DNA from 3 places in the Rummeliibacillus sp. SL167 genome. Region 2 is predicted to be linked to each of the others. Evidence: predicted binding sites of a transcription regulator. Region 2 holds the regulator's gene; each other region holds the start of a gene.
The links. The regulator CtsR, encoded in region 2, represses protease genes until heat stress. The targets are predictions, from matches to a motif close to ATGGTCAATAAAGGTCAAACA.

Region 1: the regulator CtsR is predicted to act here: its motif matches at 3,770-3,790, upstream of clpP (ATP-dependent Clp endopeptidase proteolytic subunit ClpP).
Region 3: the regulator CtsR is predicted to act here: its motif matches at 3,515-3,535, upstream of FEZ13_RS09165 (ATP-dependent Clp protease ATP-binding subunit).

What each region holds. Positions count from the first base shown of each region.
Region 1 is NZ_VCBM01000004.1:174,694-179,813, reverse strand. Features, by position in the region: gene FEZ13_RS16255 (SpaA isopeptide-forming pilin-related protein) at 1-2,124, shown strand, start outside; gene FEZ13_RS16250 (hypothetical protein) at 2,189-2,929, shown strand; gene clpP (ATP-dependent Clp endopeptidase proteolytic subunit ClpP) at 3,088-3,681, opposite strand; tRNA gene FEZ13_RS16240 (tRNA-Arg) at 3,864-3,935, shown strand; gene FEZ13_RS16235 (GerAB/ArcD/ProY family transporter) at 5,041-5,120, shown strand, end outside.
Region 2 is NZ_VCBM01000005.1:66,160-71,279, reverse strand. Features, by position in the region: gene FEZ13_RS17365 (acyltransferase) at 291-482, shown strand; gene corA (magnesium/cobalt transporter CorA) at 738-1,700, opposite strand; gene FEZ13_RS17355 (hypothetical protein) at 1,975-2,220, opposite strand; gene FEZ13_RS17350 (magnetosome magnetite crystal formation protein family) at 2,651-2,968, shown strand; gene FEZ13_RS17345 (CtsR family transcriptional regulator) at 3,138-3,608, shown strand; gene FEZ13_RS17340 (UvrB/UvrC motif-containing protein) at 3,622-4,188, shown strand; gene mcsB (protein-arginine kinase McsB) at 4,220-5,120, shown strand, end outside.
Region 3 is NZ_VCBM01000001.1:2,024,282-2,029,401, forward strand. Features, by position in the region: gene FEZ13_RS09150 (beta-ketoacyl-ACP synthase III) at 1-139, opposite strand, end outside; gene FEZ13_RS09160 (YjzD family protein) at 968-1,171, shown strand; gene FEZ13_RS09165 (ATP-dependent Clp protease ATP-binding subunit) at 1,286-3,430, opposite strand; gene FEZ13_RS09170 (Crp/Fnr family transcriptional regulator) at 3,951-4,655, shown strand; gene FEZ13_RS09175 (ABC transporter ATP-binding protein) at 4,884-5,120, opposite strand, start outside.

The DNA of each region.
Region 1 (5,120 bases), on a different contig from region 2:
TGTTCAACAACCTTCATCAACAAAGATGGCGAAACAGTTCTTCAAGGTTCAGAGTATAAAATAACTGATAAAAATGGAAACACAGTAGTTGAAAATATCAAAGCGGGTAGTGATGGTAAGATTGTAACACCACAATTACCAGCCGGAGACTACACATTAGTTCAAACAAAACTTCCAGATGGTGGCTATGATACTTTTGCTAAACCAACAGACTTTAAAGTAGTTGAAGGAAGTTGTACAACAGCAGATATCGTTGTCAAAAACTCAAAACTATGTAACACAGTGACGGTGAATTTCAATGCTGTTGATCCAAGTGATATGGCAGGATTCCGGAACGGCTCTAAATTCAAAGTAGTGGATAGCAATGGCGATATAGCAAAAGATAAAGAGAATAATGAGTTAAAAGATTTAACACTTGATGCAACAAATAAGCTAACGTTGAATAAGCTTCCAGATGGTGAATATAAGATTATTCAAACAGATACACCGAATGGCTATGTCAAGATTGATGATATTTCATTCAACACAACTGATTTTGATGATGCATGTCAAAAAATAATACCCGTTACAATTGAAAAATGCGACACCTTCGCTAATTTCGAAGTAGTCGGTGCAACAGGTCAACAAGCTACAGATTTGGCAAACCAAGCTGAATTTAAAGTAGTTGATTCAAATGGTGATGATGTAGCAGGTGCAACAGGTCTTAAAGTGGTTGATGGGAAAGTAAATGTTCCAGACTTAAGCCCAGGTACTTATAAACTAGTACAAACAAAAGCACCAGCTGGATATTATGCTGCAAGTCCTCAAGAATTTGTTGTGTCAACAGATACTTGTACTTCATTAATTCCAGTGAAAAACTACCCAATCCCACCAACACCGACTTGTCCGATCGAATTCAACGTAGTGGATTCAAAAACGAACAATGGTATTGGAAATGCTACATTCGAGATAAAACAAAATGGTGTGACCGTTGCGACTGTAACAAGTGATGCGTCTGGGAAGGTTTCATTGCCTGCATTGACAGTGGGCGATTATCAACTTGTTCAAACATCATCGAAAGCTGGTTATGAATTTAACAAAGAGCCGATTTCATTCTCAGTGAAAAATGATAACGGAACATGTACTGTAACGATCTCAACGGTGAAAAATGATCCAAAAACATGTCCTGTAGATATTACAGTGATCGATGCAGATGCTACGAATATCAAGGTAGCAGGTGCGACATTTACCATTAAAGATAAAGATGGAAAAGTCGTTGCTGAAAATGCTACTTCTGATAAAGATGGAAAAATCATTGTAAAAGGGCTTGTAGCAGGTGATTATACATTAGTACAAACTTCTGTACCAAATGGTTATGAGAAATCTGCGGATGTTTCATTCACTGTGAAAACAAAAGAAGATGGTACATGTGAAAACACAGTAGTGGTTGTTAAAAATGTACCGAAACAATGCGATGTTGTCTTTATCAATAAAGATGAAGAAACAGGAAAAGTTGTCAAAGGTTCTTCTACTTTTGTTGTAAAAGATCAAGATGGCAAAACAGTGACTACTGTGACTTCAGATAGTAACGGTAAAATTACGGTTGCTCATCTAAAACCAGGTACTTACGAACTAGTTCAACAAAAAGCGCCATCAGGTTATGAAGAACAGTCAGGAACAATCACATTTACTGTGAAAAAAGGCGAATGTGGTCCAAATATCGTCATTGATAATGTGAAAGTGGATGAGCCGAAAGATCCTAAAAATGATAACAACAAAGGAAATGGCAAAACACCAAACAAAAACAAGGACGAAGACACAACATCTCCTAACAATAACAAAGCATCAAAAAGTGGTAACAATAGTGCTACTTTCAAAGTAACAGATAAAGACCATGCTCATAAATATAAAGATGATGTCTATAAATTGGTTGACGAAAACGGTAAAACCATTGCAAGTGGTTTGAAAGTCAACAAAGATGGCAACATCGTGGTGGAAGGACTTCCTGATGGTGATTATCACTTAGTAAAATTACCTCAAACAGGAGTTCAAACCTCTTTATATGCAAGCTTAATGGGACTTGTATTAGTTCTTTTAGGTGGTTACGCTATTTATCGTGGTCGCCGTAAAAAGAGTATAATGTAATTTCGAAGCGGTTCCCCTTTGGGAGAGCCGCTTTTTTCATTTTAGAAGAAAAAAGACCGATTTCTTGAAATTGATAGTGCTTGAAATTATTCATCCACGGAAGAAGAAGTTCTATCCACGGAAAGAGAGGTCCATCCACGGAAGGAGAGCCCCAATCCACGGAAGGAGAGCCCCAATCCACGGAAGGAGAGGTCCAATCCACGGAAGGAGAGACTCAATCCACGGAAGAAGGTTCCATCCACGGAAAGAGAGCCCCAATCCACGGAAGGAGAGACTCAATCCACGGAAGGAGAGCCCCAATCCACGGAAGAAGAGGTCCAATCCACGGAAGAAGGGACCCAATCCACGGAAGAAGGTTCCATCCACGGAAGGAGGGACTCAATCCACGGAAGGAGGGACTCAATCCACGGAAGGAGGGACCCAATCCACGGAAGGAGAGACTCAATCCACGGAAGAAGGTTCCATCCACGGAAGGAGGGACTCAATCCACGGAAGGAGAGACTCAATCCACGGAAGAAGAGTCCTAATCCACGGAAGAAGGTTCCATCCACGGAAGAAGGTTCCATCCACGGAAGAAGAGGTCCAATCCACGGAAGAAGGGACCCAATCCACGGGGAAGAAGGTTCCATCCACGGAAAACATCCTCCAATCCATGGAAGACCCTATTCAATCCACGAAACAACAAATTGTATCCACGTTTAAAACTATTTACGTCTTCCTTTCCATCTCCTTCCTTTCTTTTATACCTTCTCTCCTTTTCTTCTCCCATAACCAATCTAAAAGAACTCACTCGATTTTCTTCTAAAGATTGTTCCATGCAACTGTCAAAACCAACGATCATTTTAACTATCCAAAATAACTTTTCATATAAAACTCTGTACAAAAAGCCTTTCACGCAGAAAAAAACGACAAGACTCTTCTGAATAAACGAGTCTTGCCGTTTTGTTTTTGAAAATGCCTATCTTATTTTTTTAATTCATTGCGATCCATGATGTGGTCGATTAGGCCGTATTCTTTTGCTTGTTCAGCAGTCATGTAGTTATCACGGTCTGTATCGCGAGCGATGACTTCGATTGGTTGGCCTGTGCGTTCAGCAAGGATGCCGTTTAATTTTTCACGTGTTTTTAAAATATGTTTTGCAGCAATTTCGATTTCTGTTGCTTGACCTTGTGCGCCGCCTAGAGGTTGGTGAATCATGACTTCGCAGTTTGGTAATGCATAACGTTTACCCTTTGTGCCTGCTGTAAGAAGGAATGAACCCATTGATGCGCACATACCCATACCAACTGTTTGGATGTCTGGTTTGATGAATTGCATGGTATCATAGATAGCCATACCAGCTGTTACGCTACCACCAGGAGAGTTGATGTAAAGGTAGATGTCTTTTTCTGGATCTTCAGCTTCTAGGAATAATAATTGAGATACAACAGCGTTTGCTACGTTGTCATCAATGGCACTGCCAAGCATGATGATGCGGTCTTTCAATAAACGTGAGTAAATATCATAGGCACGTTCACCGCGATTTGTTTGCTCAATAACTGTAGGGATTAAATTCATGTAAATAGCCTCCTCAAATTAATAAGGTAATTTCGTGTTCATACGCTGAAAGTTTATCTATCTCAGCTGTAACTTTATCATACACATAATGGTCAATAAAGGTCAAATATTACGATTGTTTTTTTCTCTTATTGAATTGTTCCCATTTAATTTGTATAATAGATAAGTCGCAAATACTTTTTGCCTCCGTAGTTTAATGGATAAAACATAAGATTCCGGTTCTTAGGCTGGGGGTTCGATTCCCTCCGGGGGCATACATAAAATTGACTACAAGCTTCGATACACAAGTATTTATAGGTATCAAGGAGAAAACAACGGAGCATAGAACTCCTCTAAATAATCTCCAAAATTTGCCTATATTATTCGCCTTCTCAAAAAAAGTGAGTTTAACAAAATTCACTGACATGAGGAGGTTTTATTTTTACTATAAAAAATGGGGAAGATCTACTTAGTATAGACACAAAAATCCCACATTTATTTAACTAAAATATCCAAAAAAGTAACAACGTATTGATTAGAGAGGATGTGCTGATTGTTATGAAAGATGCGGATAAATGGATATCGCGAATGTATCCATTAACGGTATACGCTGAACATCTTCTAATTAGAATTATTAGTATTAAATATCTTAGCAAGGATGGAAAGAGTGAGAAGAAAAGTATGATTTTGATTATATAGTTAACGTATATTGAAATTTTAGAATCAGTAAAGGAACAAAGAAAGAAGGAAAGTGGCAACATTAATGTTAAGCGATAAATATGTTAATTAGATGAAGAGACTTTATTAAACTCTCTATAAAAGATTATCAACCTATTCATCATGAAAATATTTACAACCGGTTGGTTATATAGTATAATAATAAATGGAAACAACAGCATATTTTACTGGTAAAAAAGAGTGAGAACATGTATTTCGCCACATGCTCTCTCTCTTTTTTTGAAGGAAAAAGCAACGATGTTTTTACAAATGGATAATTGCATTAAAAACGATTTCTCCCAAAAAAATCCCCTATTAACTAACCATATCAATTTCATAAACTATTTTCATCCAGATCCCGCGTGATGAAATGGATCATTTACATAAACTATTTTCATCCAGATCCCGCGTGATGAAATGGATCATTTACATAAACTATTTTCATCCAGATCCCGCGTGATGAAATGGATCATTTACATAAACTATTTTCATTCAGATTCGCATGATGAAACGGACTCATCTACATAAATTATTGTATTAAGACCGCCAAAAACCCCTCAAGTCAATATGTTTTTACGAATGGATTGTTTTCATTATTTACTTATATTATCCTAAATTTTTGTCAAAACTCACCTTATCAACAAATGTTAGAGGGTTTTTATAATGAAGAGTACTGGATCCATTAGTATACTGCACACCCTATTATTGGTAATGACGTTCATTGGCTTAAAAAATCATGTAAC
Region 2 (5,120 bases):
TTATACAATTAATCTTTGCTATATTAACTTAATGATACTTATTATTATTTTATCATTTTTTTAGTTGATAACAAGATAACATGAAAAAAATGTACTAGTCAATTTTTACTGTAAATGCATATTTAAGAAATTAGGTAAATGAATTTTGTGTGATGATCTGAGAGAAAAGATGGGAATTTGATACGAAATGCTAAAGGAAAAACAAAAATTTGACACAGTTTTCAAGTTACGTTTAGATATGAGCGTGCTACAATAAAGAAAAAGTTATGAAGAAAAGGATGTACTAAAAGATGGATAAAGAGAGAGGTAGGAGATTTGCATTACCGTTGGCCGCTGTTGTTGCAGTATCATCAATGATGTTACTAAATGCTAATTATACTTCAGTGACAATGACGAATCGTATTTTGATCGCAGCTGGTGCAACAATCGTAACTTATATATTGGCATTTATTTTGTTTGGCATGGAAGATAAGATAAAGTGAAACTCCATCAGTGGGGGTTTTCTTCCCCCCCTGAAATAGAGGAACTCAGGTTAAAGGCGCCACGTCCTGTGGCAACACCTGAGTGACCAACATCCTGCCCGTCCGAACCAATCGGACTTATACGGGCAGTTGACCTGACCCCATCTATCTTTCTCGTTTGGGATCTTACTGCCCGTTAAAGCGGGGTAAATAAATAGCATACACGTAAAAAAAAGCCCTTTATTTTGGTGGGATTCGCCAAATATAGAGGGCGTTTTACGGTCTAAATAAGTCAAACCAGCCTTTGTGTTTGAACCACGTGATCATTGAAATCGCAATTCCAAACATAATTAGTAAAATGATAAAATAGCCATAGTGCCATTCAAGTTCGGGCATATGCTTAAAATTCATACCATAAACACCAGCAATGAATGTTAAGGGGATAAAAATAGATGAAATAATCGTTAGAATCATCATAATACCATTCATGCGACTAGCATTTACGGACATATGACTGTCTCGCATATCTGCTGTAAGCTCACGGTTTGATTCAACCATTTCAGTCAGCTTGACTAAGTGGTCATGGATGTCTCCAAAGTAGGCTCTTTCCTGATCATCCAAATTGAATCGGTAAGAATTTAAAATGCGATAAAGTAAATCGCGCATTGGTAGAATGGTTCGTCTTATATGAAGTAAATCACTTCTCAAATCAAATACATAACGCATTGATTTGGTGCTATTTTGATAATTCAATTGGTCTTCGATTTCGTTTAAATGATCTTCAATGTTATATACCATAGGAAAATAGCTATCGACGATTTTATCAATCGCTTGATACATGACAAAAAGTGCTCCTCGTTCCCATGTTTGGGGACGGCTCACTAATCGTTTCCGCACAACATCGAATTCAGGTACAGAAGATTTATGGTAAGTTACGATGAAACTGGGAGATACGAACAAGTTCACTTCTTCAGCTTCAAATGTTTCCTCATTGATCTTGTGGGCAACTAGGAAGTGATAATCGTCGTAATAATCTACCTTTGGACGTTGCAGTCGCATTAAACAATCCTCAATTGCTAAAGGGTGAAAATGAAAAAATTGATCTAATAGAAGGTCTTCTGTATCGTTAGGCTTTTCAAAATCTACCCAATACCAATCAAATTTGCCTTGTTTAATTTCATCTAGTGGGAAATCCATTTTAAGTTGTTGGTCAGTTGTCACTCCAAGAGTTCGAATCATTACCACACCTCATTTCAACTGTTGTTATACCTATCCTCTCATAAAAAAGCCAATGTTTCCATAATTGAATAAAAAACACCGCTTCTAGTGTGACACCAAAAAGAAGAACAGCTATTTTTATCCTGCTTTAACGGGCAGTAAGACCCTGAACTCAAGATTTAGAGAGAAACGGGAAAGACAGATGGGGGATCAACTGCCCGTAAAAGTTCGATTGGTTCAACGATATCCATCAGAAGATGAAAAAAATCCCTATTAGATGAGAATTTTCTTTCTTTTAGTGGTCAGTGATCCAATATTTAGGGAATATATTGGTCGACAGTTTTTCTGGTATATAAGAATCCTGAAAATCAGAGTGAATGGAGATTTCGTGAGATAATTTATGTTGAACAGTTTTGGTACATACTGATGATGGTTCGTCGCAATGATGCATCAATGAACTTTTTAGCAAACAGTATGGCATACCGATGAAAATAAGTAAGCCGAGTAGAATGGTTCCTATTAACAAAACGATTTTTTTCAAGGAAGTCTCCCCCTTACCTTAGCTCTGTTATATGTTATTTTAAACTTTAGTCCAATTTTAACGGGTAGTCAGATTCCTAACACTTCAAGACTTAAGTAACAAGCAGAGAATAAGAATTTGCCTATCTATTAAAAATCCTGATGGCTCAACGAATTCCAGCTAGGGATAAAAAAATCCCTACTTACTATAATAAAGTGAGAGGTGACAACTTCTACGAATGTTCAAGAAAGGCTATCATCTATAGCGAATATAAATGTGTATCAACAATAGGATTAAATAGAATCGTTATAGTAGAAAAGACGTAACAATCATGGAAATGTTGCATGTAGAAATGAAAGAACTTTTAAAAGAAGTGAAACTTATTCAAAGGAAAGAACGTAGATTAGCTATAAGAAAATGTTTCAGAATAGTGAAAGTGAGTGATTAGAATATGGAGGAAAAAGGACTAAAAGTAATTTTGCATGCAAGTGCATTTTTTGCCCCATGTTTAGTGCCAATAGCCTTCTTTCTTTTGATAAAGGATGAAGAAATAAAACGTCTATCCATTCAAGCATTGCTGTTTCAATTTGTCATGTGGGTGCTAGTGGGAGTGGGAGCTGTGCTATCAGCCACGATTGTCCTGGCAATTATCGGTATTCCGATGATAGTTGTCTTTGGTCTTATGGGCATCATTGTACCGATTATTGGTATTATCAATGCGTTACAAGATGTACATTGGGAATATCCAATCGTCGGTAAATGGATTTAATAAGTTACTTTTGAGCATACTGCATATAGCGGTATGCTTTTTACGTATAGTAAAAAATATTTAAAATTCATAAAAAGAAGTGCAGAATATTTGCGTCAATTTTTATAGCCTTATATAATATAGTCAAAGATAGTCAAAGTCAGTGATGTAAGTGAGGTGGAAGCTAAAAATGCGAAATATCTCTGACATTATTGAAGGGTATTTGAAGGAAGTTATTGAATTAGGTGGTAAAGGACATATTGAAATTAAACGCAGTGAAATTGCAGATAAATTTCAGTGTGTACCATCGCAAATAAATTATGTGATCAATACGAGATTTACTGCCGAACGTGGATATATAGTCGAAAGTAAACGTGGTGGAGGCGGTTATATTCGAATATTACGTGTAAAAGCTGATTCTGAAACAGAGTTAATCGATGAAATTTTACAACAGATAGGTGATTCGATCTCTCAAGCAACAGCACAAGATTTTATTTTTCGTTTGATTGACGAGGATGTGATTACTCGTAGAGAGGCGAAGATGATGATCACGGCAATTGATCGTTCGGTGCTATGCATCAATTTGCCGGTACGGGATGAATTACGTGCACGAATATTACACGCTATGGTATTAACATTAAAGTATGATAAGAAAACATAAAGAGGTGCAAGGTATGATTTGTGAAAATTGTAAACAGCGGCCGGCTACGATCACAGTTACGCAAATGAAAAATGGTAAAAAAATTACCAGACATTATTGTGATGTATGCAATAAGCAGATGGATCACTTTCACTTGAACCTCGATTCAGAAGAAGGTTCAAATGCAATGCAAAAATTGTTTGCCAATTGGTTTGGAACACCAAGTTGGTCTGTTCAATCAGTACCGATTAATAATACGCAAACGAAAGTGCCAAATGATAGCTGCCCACAATGTGGGATGACCTATAGACAGTTTCTTGAAGAGGGGAAATTTAATTGTCCAACTTGTTATGAAACGTTCAAAGAACAGCTACCTCAAGTACTTAAACGACTGCATAATGGTGCAACAGAGCATATTGGAAAAGTACCCGGTTCTGTCAATCAAAGTTATCAAATGAAACGGCAAATTGAAGCGCTACGCCAAGATATGAAATCAGCTGTAGAAGCAGAACGTTTTGAAGATGCCGCTCATATTCGAGATCAAGTACGAGAATTAGAGAAGAAGCTACAAACAGGGGGTGAGGAAAGTGACGAGCATTGATCATTTTCTAAAAAGCAAACCACCTCTTTGGATGCGTGGTGATGTTGATTATGGTGACATTATCATGAGCACACGTATTCGATTGGCTAGAAATTTAAACGGTTTCCGTTTTCCAAGAGCTTTTTCAGATGAAGAGGCATCCAAAATTGGCAAGATGGTTTCAAATGCAGTGATGGATGGAGAAAATAGTCTTGGTATCCCATTTTCCTATTTCTCCCTTCATGATATGCCAGCAATACAACGGCAAGTATTGGTAGAGAAACACTTAATAAGCCCACAATTAGCAAATAAAACAAAATTTGGTTCAATCCTAGTATCAGAAGATGAAACGATTAGTATTATGATAAATGAAGAGGATCATATTCGAATTCAATGCTTGCAACCGGGATTACAGCTAGACAAAGCCTATCAGTTAGCGGATGAAGTGGATCGCTTATTAGAAAAAAATTTACCTTATGCTTTTGATGATTCATTTGGTTATTTAACAAGTTGCCCAACCAATACGGGGACTGGGCTTAGAGCTTCCGTCATGATGCATTTACCAGCATTAACAGTGACCAACCAAATGGGACCTCTTATTAATACGATGGTACGGCTAGGAATGGTTGTGCGAGGGATTTATGGTGAAGGCACAGAAGCTGTCGGTAATTATTATCAATTTTCAAATCAGATTACATTGGGTAAGCCTGAAGAAGATATTATTTTAGATTTGCAAAGTGTGGCTGAACAAATCGTTCAAAAGGAAATTGGTGCACGACGAGCATTATTAGAACATGCATCCATTGCAGTATCCGATCGGTTGAATCGCTCTTTAGGTGTTTTACGATATGCCAGAATTTTATCGAGCGAAGAAGCCGCCAATTGCTTATCAAATGTGCGATTAGGTATCGATTTAGGGTTAATGCCATCGATTCCCGATAAAGTATTAAATG
Region 3 (5,120 bases), on a different contig from region 2:
CCGCTGCAATATGACGTTCTTCTATCCCCGTTCTTGTGCGAATCCATTCATCAGAAGTATCCATTACTTTTTCAAGGTCCAAATTTGTGACAACCTTTTCAGGAACATATCTTCCTACTCCAACAATTCCAGCATTCATGAGGAAGCCCCTCTCTTCTTATTATCAATTATTAGTATCTGGTCTTAATTATAACGAATAATTTTTTACTTTTCAACATTCCGTCATCATTTTGCCATTTTATCTTGTATAAATAGGCAAAAAATCCATACTTCAGGATTAAAAAAGGATTAATGGCTTACAATAAGTCCGATCATTCAATGAATATACAAAAAAGATTACTCCACTGCGTAAAGTTTCACTTTATCCCGCTTTAACGGGCAGTAAGACCCCCATCTCAAGATTTAGAGAGAAACGAAAAGATAGATGGTGGATCAACTGCCCGTAAAAGTCCGATTGGTTCAGCTAACCATCAGTGGGGGATGCAGAAAACCCCCACTGATAGAGTTTCACTTTATCCCGCTTTAACGGGCAGTAAGACCCCATCTCAAGATTTAAAGAGAAACGAAAAGATAGATGGGGATCAACTGCCCGTAAAAGTCCGATTGGTTCGGGCGGGCAGGATGTTGGTCACTCAGGTGTTGCCACAGGACGTGGCGTTTTTCACTTCCGTTCCTCTAGTTCAGTGGGGGATGCAGAAAACCCCCACTGATAGAGTTTCACTTTATCCCGCTTTAACGGGCAGTAAGACCCCATCTCAAGATTTAGAGAGAAACGAAAAGATAGATGGGGATCAACTGCCCGTAAAAGTCCGATTGGTTCAGCTAACCATCAGTGGGGGATGCAGAAAACCCCCACTGATAGAGTTTCACTTTATTGCGCAAACTATTTGAAAAGTTTCTTTTAAATAAATGGGCACATATGATATGATAGGATAAGTAGATAAGTTAGTTTAGAGGTGAAATAGAGATGAGATATATTATTTTAGTCATTTGGTCTGCCCTATTAGTTACAGTATTAAACTATGTAGTCAGCTCGATCAATAATGTCGCATTTGATGGTCCAGCATTTACAAAAGGCTTATGGATCTCACTTGTATTTGCTGCGTTACTTCTTGTCATCGATGCAGTGATTCCAAAAGATTCACCAAAAGAAATCGGTCATCAAGAATAAAAAAATCCTGCCGTTTGGCAGGATTTTTATTTTGCAGAAATACCACATGTTGCAAAGCCACTAATAAAATCACCTTATTAATAACTAAGATCGAATCGCTTTTTAACATTTCGCTTAGTTTTCTTTATGAATAACTACCTTACCATCTTCCATAGACACTACTAATTTTGTTCCTGCAGTTGCTTCCCCTTTTAACAATTCTTGGGCAACTAATGTTTCGATATGACGTTGAACAAAGCGGCGTAAAGGTCTAGCACCAAAAGCAGGATCTACTCCTTCTTTCGCAACCCATTGTAGAACATCCTCGTTCACTTGTAATTCAATTTCTTGTTCAGCCACTCGTTTTTGCAATAATTGAATATATTTCTTAGCAATTTCAAAGTATTGCTCATTCGTTAATGAATGGAACATAATGATGTCATCTAAACGGTTAAGCAGTTCAGGTTTGAAGTGTTGTTTTAAAGCCGCCATGACTAAATCTTCCACTGCATGTTCATTTTCTTGGTCTTTCAAATCCATTAAATAATTTGAACCAATATTTGAAGTTAAGATAACGACAGTATTTGTAAAGTTCACTGTACGCCCTTGACTATCGGTAATACGGCCATCATCTAAGATTTGAAGTAAAATATTTGCTACATCTGGATGAGCTTTTTCGATTTCATCTAATAGTACAACTGAGTATGGATTACGACGAACAGCTTCTGTTAATTGACCACCTTCTTCGTAACCAATATATCCTGGAGGTGCTCCGACTAAACGAGAAACACTGTGTTTTTCCATATATTCGGACATATCAATTCGGATAAAATGATCCTCAGAATCGAATAACTGAGCAGCTAAAGCTTTCGCCAATTCCGTTTTCCCAACACCAGTTGGTCCTAAAAATAGGAATGATCCGATTGGCTTGTTTGGATCTTGAATGCCAGCTCTTGCTCTCCAAACAGCTTCTGTTACTAGGCGTACTGCATCATCTTGACCAACTACACGTTCATGCAGTGTGTCTTTCAAATGCAATAATTTTTCGCGTTCACCTTCTACTAACTTTGTTACTGGAATACCTGTCCATCTAGAAACAATGGATGCAATTTCATCTGCTGTAACATCTTCACGTAATAATCGAGTTTCGTTTCCATCTTGTAAAGATTTTTCTAATTGTTTCAATTCTTTTTCAAGTTCTGGAATTTTACCGTGACGGAGTACGGCAGCTTTGTTTAAATCATATTGATTTTCTGCTTCTTCTAATTCACGGCGATAACGATTTAAAATTTCACGTTTTTCTTGAATTTTATGCAATGATGCTTTTTCTGATTCCCATTGTTCCTTCATAGCTTTAGAAGATTCTTTTAGTTTTTCTAATTCTTCGCGTAATGCAACTAAACGTTTTTGGCTTGCATCGTCTTTTTCTTTCATCAATGCTTGTTCTTCAATTTCAAGTTGCATTTGTCGACGTGTTACTTCATCTAATTCTTGTGGCATAGAGTCAATTTCTGTACGAATCATCGCACAAGCTTCATCGATCAAATCGATCGCTTTATCTGGTAAGAATCGTTCTGTTAAATAACGATTGGAAAGTTCTGCAGCAGCTACAATTGCGCGGTCATGAATTTTAACTGCATGATGCAATTCAAATCTTTCTTTTAGACCACGTAAAATGGAAATAGTATCTTCTACAGATGGTTCACGTACTAATACTTGTTGGAAACGACGTTCAAGTGCAGGATCTTTTTCGATATACATACGGTATTCATCTAAAGTTGTTGCACCGATACAATGTAATTCACCACGTGCTAACATTGGTTTCAACATATTACCTGCATCCATCGCACCATCTGTTTTACCAGCTCCCACGATCGTGTGAATTTCGTCGATGAATAAAATGATACGTCCTTCACTTTCTTTGACTTCTTTTAATACCCCTTTTAAACGTTCTTCAAATTGGCCACGATAACTTGCACCTGCAATCAATGCACTCATATCTAATTCATAAATAAGATGATCTTTTAATCCTTCAGGCACATCTTTTTTGACAATACGTTGTGCCAATCCTTCCACAATAGCTGTCTTACCAACACCAGGTTCACCGATTAATACAGGGTTATTTTTGGTTTTACGAGATAAGATTCGGATGACATTTCGAATTTCTTGGTCACGCCCAATAACGGGGTCCATTTTACCTTTCTTTACTTCTTCTACTAAATTTCGTCCAAATTGTTCCAATGGACTTTTTTGTTCTTCATTGTTCATTTGCATTTGCATAAAGATCCAGCTCCTTCGTTTGACCTTTTTTGACCTTTTGATTAATTATATTATAATTCCATTATCATGAATTGTAAAGATAAATGTTTGACCTTTTTTGACCTTTATAATCCTTTTATATACATTGTTGATTTTCTGCCATATTCTTCGTTTTGTTATATGACATTATTGATTTTCCATACCAAATGTATTGATTATTTAATTTTATCCATTTATCAGGTGTGTTGATGATCCAATTTTTCTAAAAATATAGTGTATTTGCTGATTTAATATTTAGTTGCTCTATCAGAGGCTTTCTACTCTTTCCGAGGCCTTTATTCGCTCTCTCCTGATTTATTCGCTCTTTCGGAGACTTTCTTCTTTTGTAAAAACATCTTTTTCTTGTAGCATAATTGATGAATATCAACAGTATTGTTAAACAAAGCCTAATTTTAAAAGAAATGTGACAGTTTAAAAGTATCGAATTAATCCTAAATTCCTATGTTATAATGAAGAAAAATGAATGAAGGTTGTAGATGATATGGTAAATTCTTATAAGATAGATCCACTTCCTGCTAATATTTCTAAAATATTCAAAGAAAATGGTTCACTGCTTAAGATTTCAAAGGGTAGTCATCTATGCTTAGAAGGTGAACCGGTAAAAGATATTTTTTATGTCGTATCGGGAAAAGTCATTCTGTCTAAAGAAACTATTAGTGGTAAAGAATTGACACTTCGAATTTGTGGTAGCAATGACTGTATTGGTGAGGGGATTATTTTTAGTAAAACAGGGTTTTATCCTTTAAGTGCTAAAGTTATGGAATCAGCTACGATCATTACTCTTGATAAAAATCTTTTTGAAATGTGTTTAAGTCAAGAACCTGCTTTGTTAATCGAGTGCATAAGCTGGTTGCAATTACAAAATTTGAAAGCGCAAACTAAAATGCGTGATTTACTTTTATATGGTAAAAAAGGTGCTCTATACTCAACCATTATTCGACTAACCAATACTTATGGTATGTTGAAAGAGAATGGCGATATTGTCATCGATTATCCATTAACCAATTCAGATCTTGCCAATTTATGTGCTACTAGCCGTGAAGTCATTAATCGAATGTTAAATGAACTAAAAAAATTAGAAGTAATATCTTTCGATAAAAGTATTATTACCGTCCATAAATTAGATTTTCTAAAAAGAGAATGTGAATGTGAAAACTGTCCTTTAAACATTTGCCGTATTGACTAATAATTCATCTATTATTATAGGGTTTTCTGCAATAATATATCAAAAAAGCTTGATACGTTTTATAGCGACCAAGCTTTTTTGATATAAAGTAAAACTTAGACAACAGGTTTTCTCGATTCCAACTGTGACTGCGTATTTACTGAAACGATCGAGCTTTCATCTCCTGCTTTTTCCTGATTCTTGAAGTGCAAGCCTTGATACTATTCGTGAAAAGCTTGGACTCTTCAACTAATTTTGAAATTGCAGTTCATTGAATTTTTTATGCTTCAACTCGAGTACAATATCACATTCTTTTGCGATTTCTCTTTCATGGGTAATGACGATAACACATTTTCCTTGATTATGCGCTAATTCTTTAAACAATCGAACAATCTCTAAAGAATTTTTTTCATCTAAATTACCAGTTGGTTCATCGGCCACAACAAGTCGAGCTTCACAGCACATCGCCCGTACAATTGCTACACG